DNA from 2 places in the Neobacillus sp. PS2-9 genome. Region 1 is predicted to be linked to the other one. Evidence: predicted binding sites of a transcription regulator. Region 1 holds the regulator's gene; the other holds the start of a gene.
What was found. The regulator NrdR, encoded in region 1, represses ribonucleotide reductase genes. The targets are predictions, from matches to a motif close to AACACNATATATNGTGTT.
Positions count from the first base shown of each region.

Region 2: a site for NrdR is predicted at 1,488-1,505, ahead of RCG25_RS08340 (vitamin B12-dependent ribonucleotide reductase). Genes of this name have one in related genera too.

Region 1 is NZ_CP133269.1:1,414,916-1,418,345, forward strand. It holds gene speD (adenosylmethionine decarboxylase) at 185-559, shown strand; gene RCG25_RS06955 (hypothetical protein) at 831-1,217, shown strand; gene nrdR (transcriptional regulator NrdR) at 1,304-1,765, shown strand; gene RCG25_RS06965 (replication initiation and membrane attachment family protein) at 1,826-3,220, shown strand; gene dnaI (primosomal protein DnaI) at 3,230-3,430, shown strand, end outside.
Region 2 is NZ_CP133269.1:1,686,300-1,689,729, forward strand. It holds gene RCG25_RS08330 (rhodanese-like domain-containing protein) at 1-282, opposite strand, end outside; gene RCG25_RS08335 (lipoate--protein ligase family protein) at 474-1,310, shown strand; gene RCG25_RS08340 (vitamin B12-dependent ribonucleotide reductase) at 1,655-3,430, shown strand, end outside.

The DNA.
Region 1 (3,430 bases):
GGTTGCAAAAAAAATATAAACAAAGTATACTAGTCATCGTGAACTTCTTGAAATTAGGTACCTATTAATTACTTAAAGGGTTAGGACCTCTCTGGACTAACTTTCCCCCGTGGTAGTTATAAGATACCGTCAATAACCGGATTTCAGGAAACCATCATAAAAGGTTAGAGGGGGAAATAAGAATATGGAAACAATGGGACGACACGTAATCTCTGAACTTTGGGGATGCGACTTTGAAAAATTAAATGATATGGATTTTATTGAAACAACTTTTGTAGAAGCGGCTCTTAAATCAGGTGCGGAAATCCGCGAAGTAGCTTTTCATAAATTTGCTCCACAAGGCGTTAGCGGTGTTGTAATAATTTCTGAATCACATCTTACAATTCACAGCTTCCCTGAACATGGATATGCAAGCATTGATGTATATACTTGTGGTGATTTAAACCCTAATGTAGCTGCTGATTATATTGCTGAGGCTTTAAATGCTCAAACGCGTGAAAATATTGAAATTCCACGTGGTATGGGTCCAGTAAATGTTAAGCAAGCAAAAGTACTTTAATCTAAAAAAATGATCGAAGGGGTGTACGAACTATGTACACCTCTTTTTATATTTTCCTCATAATGTTGTAAACTAATTAGAAAAGCGCAAGCGCCTTGGTCAGCCCCGACAGGCAAATGTTCTTAGGTAAGAAAAGTCCGCCTTTTGACTTTTATTGCCGAAGGTTATTTGACCCGAGGGGCTAGGCGCTGGAGCTGGACAATTCTCGAAGCCGCATTTTATACTTTCTTATAAAAATAAAAAGGAAGAATTTTTGGAGGGTTATATTTAAATGAGTTTATTCGGACGCTTTAGAAGTCAAATTGAAACATCTGATCAAAACAAGGATGCTTCTTTAAAGACTCATTACTATAAAGGCAATTTTAATAAAATTTTTGAATCGGTTGAAAAGGTATTTCATGAAGATGCTGACTGTCGCATTTTAACGGTCTCAAAAGAACATGGAGAGATTGCGGTAGAAATTAAAAAGCCCTTCCCTTGTTTTCTGATTGTGACCATTGTTTCTGTGAAAGCACTAGAAACGGCTGTAGACTTTAATATTTCAACTGAACGATTCTCTATCTTAGGTAATTACCCTGAACTAAAAAAAAGAGTGGTTTCTTATTACGATCGGGTGAATCAATTACATACGGTTATTAAAGAAAAACAAAACTCCTAATACTTGTACTTGTGCAAAGGTCTGCTTTTTTATAAGATAAAAGTAGGATATTGTTCGGATTTCGTTAGATTTGGAGTTGATTAACAATGAAATGCCCTTCATGTCAAAATTATGGTACACGTGTGCTTGATTCTCGGCCTGTTGATGAAGGACGTGCAACACGGCGAAGACGCGAATGTGAGGAATGCGGATATCGCTTTACTACATTTGAAAAAATTGAAGAGATTCCCTTAATAGTTGTAAAGAAGGAAGGGACAAGGGAAGAATTCAGCCGTGATAAAATACTTAGGGGCTTGATTAAGGCGTGTGAAAAGCGGCCTGTTGCCTTAAAGGAGTTAGAAGATATTACGCACGGTGTGGAAAAGGACCTTCGAAGTCAGGGGATTTCTGAAATTAAAAGTGAAGCTGTTGGCGAAATGGTAATGGATCGACTTGCCCATGTTGATGAAGTCGCATATGTAAGATTTGCTTCCGTTTATCGTCAATTTAAGGATATTAATGTATTTATCGACGAATTAAAGGAACTGATAAAAAAAGAAAAATCGTAATGAGCTAAAGGGTCGTCTTTGGCTCTTTTTTCACTATTGAAAGAGAAAGGTTGGAATCATATGGCGCAGCATTGGCAGGAAATTCTTCCTATCGATCGTTATATTGTAGCAGCCGATGGGCTGCTCCATGAGTATGACCGGAAAGTGCTGACGTTTCTATACCAGCCCTTGATTGGGTCAACTTGTTTAAGCTTGTATATGACACTTTGGGCGGAACTGGAGGAAAATAAACTCTGGTCTGATTCATCCACCCACCATCTGTTAATGAACCTGTTAGGGTTAAATTTAAAGGATATATATGAAGCGCGTCTAAAGTTAGAGGGAATAGGGTTATTAAAGACTTTCGTTAAAATAGATGAAGAGGGAGACCGGTCCTTTATTTATGAGCTGCTTCCTCCTTTAACGCCTGAACAATTCTTTTTGGATGGAATGTTAAATATATTTCTTTATCGGAAAATTGGAAAAAAACATTTTGCTCGTCTAAAACGGTTTTTCTCTGACCAGCAAATGACAAAGGATAAGGAATATCAGGATGTAACCAAGGCCTTCCAAGATGTGTTTGCTTCAGCTACGCCTGGTAGCCTTCAGTATCTTCAGGATGTAACAGAGGATCTTGAAGCAGAACAAAATCAACAGTTTATCGGTCGTAATGAACAAAAGCCACTTCAAATTGATACAAATACGTTTGATTTTGATTTATTAGCTGCAGGACTTAATGAATCTTTGGTTCCCAAAAAAGCACTAACACCAAAAGTAAAGAATGTTATTAGTAATCTTGCTTTTCTGTATAACATAAATCCGATTGAAATGAAAAATTTTATCTTAGGTGCCATAAATCCGAATGAAGAAATTGATATAGAAGACTTAAGAAAAGGCGCACGTGATTGGTATCAATTTGTTCATTATGACAAGCTCCCGAGCCTTATAAACAGAACACAGCCTGTAATTCACCAAGTTCAAGTTACTGAGCCAAAAACCCCAGAAGAAAAACTGATTCGTTATTATGAAACTACTTCTCCTTTAACTGTTTTTAAGGACATTTCAGGTGGTGTGGAACCTTCAAATGCTAATTTGGATATCTTAGAGGAGATTATGATTAAGTATAAACTTCCTCCAGGGGTAGTGAATGTTCTTATTGAGGTTGTCATGATAAAATCAGATATGAAGTTTACTAAAGCATTTGTCGACTCAATAGCCAGTCATTGGGCACGAAAGCAAGTGAAGACGGTAAAGGAAGCAATGGAACTTGCAAAGAAGGACGAGCGCATACGGAAAGAAAGCAAAAAAACTGCAAAAAGTACAAAAGGTACAAATAAGAAGCCTCTTCGGACAGAGCTTCTTCCTGAATGGTTTGATAAAGAAAAACCAAAAAAGTCGGAGAAGGTAGAGAAGAGTCCTGATTTAGAAGCTAAAAAGCGTGAGATAGAAGAAATGCTAAAGGCATTAGATGACTAGAGGTGACTTATGGAGAAAATAAATCAAACATTGAAACGGTTATCCTCACAAGGAGATTTTCAAAGACGATACGATAAAATGCGCCGCGAAACCCTCGAAAACCCAGATGTCGAAGAATTTATTTTAAAGAATGAACAAGCAATAACGAAAGAAATCATTGATAAAAGTTTAGGTAAGCTTTTTGAATATACAAATCAAAGTAAGGATTGT
Region 2 (3,430 bases), 270 kb from region 1:
ACTGCGCATTCCGCTTTGGCAATATAAGTAAACAGGCATATCCTGACGAATCTCTTGCATTCGCATTTTCATTTGCGACATTGGAATATTACGAGCACCTAAGATATGTCCACCTTCAAATTCGTTTGGCTCACGAACATCTATTAGCTGTGCCTTCCTATAGCCCGCACGGAAATCCTCTTCTGTTACCGTTTTAACAATCCTTTTCTGATAGAAAAAGGTAAAAACGGAGTAGATAATAACTGCTACAATAATGATTAATAAGGTATAAAGTGAATTCAACTTCTTTTTGCTCCTTTCAAGCTTTCCTGCACTAGTTTTTATTATATAAGTCATTCCACGAAAGATAAAGATGCATGGGAAAAAATCTTTACTTTTTCTCATACAATTATACCAGAAACATCTTATTTTGAATTCATATCAGATTTTGGTAGACTAAAGAACGAAATAATTTTACAAAATGAGGTTTTTATATGGAAAAAGAAGTATGGCGTTTTATAGATACAGGCAATCGTTCTCCATCATTTAATATGGCTTTGGATGAGGCTCTTCTTGATTGGCACAGTGAAGGGAAATTTCCCCCGGTGATTCGTTTTTATGGATGGAATCCTCCGACGTTATCCGTAGGTTATTTTCAGAAGGTTGAAAAGGAAATTGATATGGAGGCAGTAAAATTCCATAATCTTGGTTTTGTCAGAAGGCCAACAGGTGGCCGTGGTGTGCTACATGAACATGAACTTACATACAGTGTGATCGTTTCAGAAGACCACCCGGAAATGCCTAGTTCAGTTACTGAGGCGTACCGGGTTATTTCAGAGGGAATCTTGAAGGGATTTCACCATTTAGGTTTAGAGGCATATTTTGCTGTGCCAAAAACTTCAGAAGAACGAGAAGCATTGAAAAATCCACGTTCTGCTGTTTGCTTTGATGCACCAAGCTGGTATGAGCTTGTTGTGGAGGGAAGAAAGGTAGCAGGCAGTGCGCAAACAAGACAAAAGGGTGTTATTCTCCAGCACGGATCGATTCTGTTAGATTTAGACGAAGAGAAGCTGTTTAGTCTTTTTAAATATCCGAATGATCGGGTAAAAGAACGGATGAAGAAGGCCTTTAAGGATAAAGCGGTGGCTATTAATGCAATTAGTCCAAGAAGAATTACGCTGGAAGAAGCGAAGGAAGCATTCTATAAAGGGTTTGCTGAAGGGTTAAATATTGAGCTAGAATCCTATCAATTAACAGAGGAAGAGCTTGCCTACGTCCAAAAAATTGCAACTGAACGATATGAGAATGATGAGTGGAATTATAAACGATAATTTGAGGAAAGCGGCGATTGCCGCTTTTTTCCTTTTTAATAATACCTTTTTAAAAAAGTAGCAAGCCTCGAAATTTGTTGAAATTTCCTGTTTTTAGACGAAAACCGTAGAAAATCTTTCATTATCTCTTAAATCTAGTTATTTTTATGTTTGACAAAATAATTGTTTTTTGCCTCTAATACAATATATAGTGGCGCCGAAAATATTTTCGGTACTATATATAGATTTTTTAGTTGATTATTTCGGCAGAGCTGTGATACCTTATTTATATAAGAAAACTAGATATAGCAAAAGCAATCTAGATTAGACACAATAGGTAGATTTTATTTGAAGGAGTTGTTCTCATGTCTGTAGTTTTTAGACAAAAAATGAATATTGATTTTGAAAGGTTGAATGAGGATATCCACCTTTTCCCCCAGGTACACCCAGTAACCCCAGATATGAAAATAACTCACAAGGGTGTTTCGCGTTTGGTTATGTTGGACCGCTACACCTTTAAAGACACAGAAAAAATTACTCTCACAAACGGCGACTTTGTAGTTCTCACCATAAAAGAGGATCCAAAATTTCCTGCACGAGGTCTTGGGTACATCCAGGAGATTGATTGGGAAAATAAAAAAGCAAAAGTTTTAGTCGATGAAGAATTTAGAGGAGTGCTAGATGACCCGCAAGAAGCTAGTACAGGGGTAATTGTCCGTTCCTTAGACGTGATTGAAAAGCCCTTGGAGCTATTTTACGAGCAAATTGCGAAACGAAATGCAACTGGCCTAGCCTCGGTTGAAGAAACGGAAGAAAAGCGACAAGAATGGTATGAAAAGTTCTATCAAGAGCTTGTTTCAATGAATTTTATTCCTGCAGGTCGTGTGCTGTATGGAGCTGGAGCAAATACAGATGTGACATTCTTTAATTGTTACGTGATGCCTTTTGTACCAGACTCACGAGAAGGGATCTCTGATCACCGTAAACAGGTAATGGAGATCATGAGCCGAGGCGGCGGTGTTGGGACGAATGGATCGACTTTAAGACCGCGGAATACACTTGCAAGAGGCGTAAACGGTAAATCATCTGGTTCGGTATCATGGTTAGATGATATTGCAAAATTGACGCACTTGGTAGAACAAGGCGGGTCGCGCCGCGGTGCCCAGATGATCATGCTTTCGGACTGGCATCCAGACATTATTGAATTTATTATTTCTAAGATGCAGAACCCTAGAATTCTACGATTCTTAATTGAAAATACAAATGACGAAACAATCAAGAAACACGCTAGCGATAAGCTTAAGTTCACACCGCTTACCCTGCAGGAAACAGCTATGTATCAAGGTATTGTGAATTATAAGAACATCCCAGGCTATGGTGGTTTTGATGAGAAAATCATTGCTGACGCAGAAGAAAAATTAGTTACTGGCGGTAATTACACTGTCCATAACTCAGAGTTCTTGACTGGTGCGAATATTTCCGTCTGCCTAACAAAAGAATTTATGGAAGCTGTCGAAAATGATAGTGAATATGAACTTCGTTTCCCATATGTTGAACACTATGATCAAGATGAAATGAAAATTTACAATGAAGAATGGCATAAAGTCGGTGACGTGCGTGAGTGGGAAAGAATGGGCCATAAAGTTCGTGTCTATAAAAAAATTAAAGCAAAAGAACTTTGGAACCTTATTAATATTTGTGCAACTTACTCTGCAGAACCTGGAATTTTCTTCATCGATAATGCCAACGACATGACAAATGCTAAAGCATATGGTCAACAAGTTGTTGCAACAAATCCGTGTGGAGAACAACCACTTGCACCATTTTCTGTGTGTAACCTTGCTGCAGTAAATCTTGCTGAGATGGCAGATAAGGATACCAAAACAGTTGATTTTGAAAAGTTAAAGAAAACTGTTGCCGTAGGAGTACGGATGCAGGATAACGTAATTAATGCAACACCATACTTCCTAGAAGAAAACAAAAAGCAGGCTCTAGGTGAGCGCCGTGTTGGTCTAGGTGTGATGGGCTTACACGATTTATTAATCTATTGTGAAACCGAGTATGGTTCTGAAGAAGGTAATGTATTAGTTGATAAAGTATTTGAAACTATCGCTACAACTGCGTATAGAACATCAGTTGAA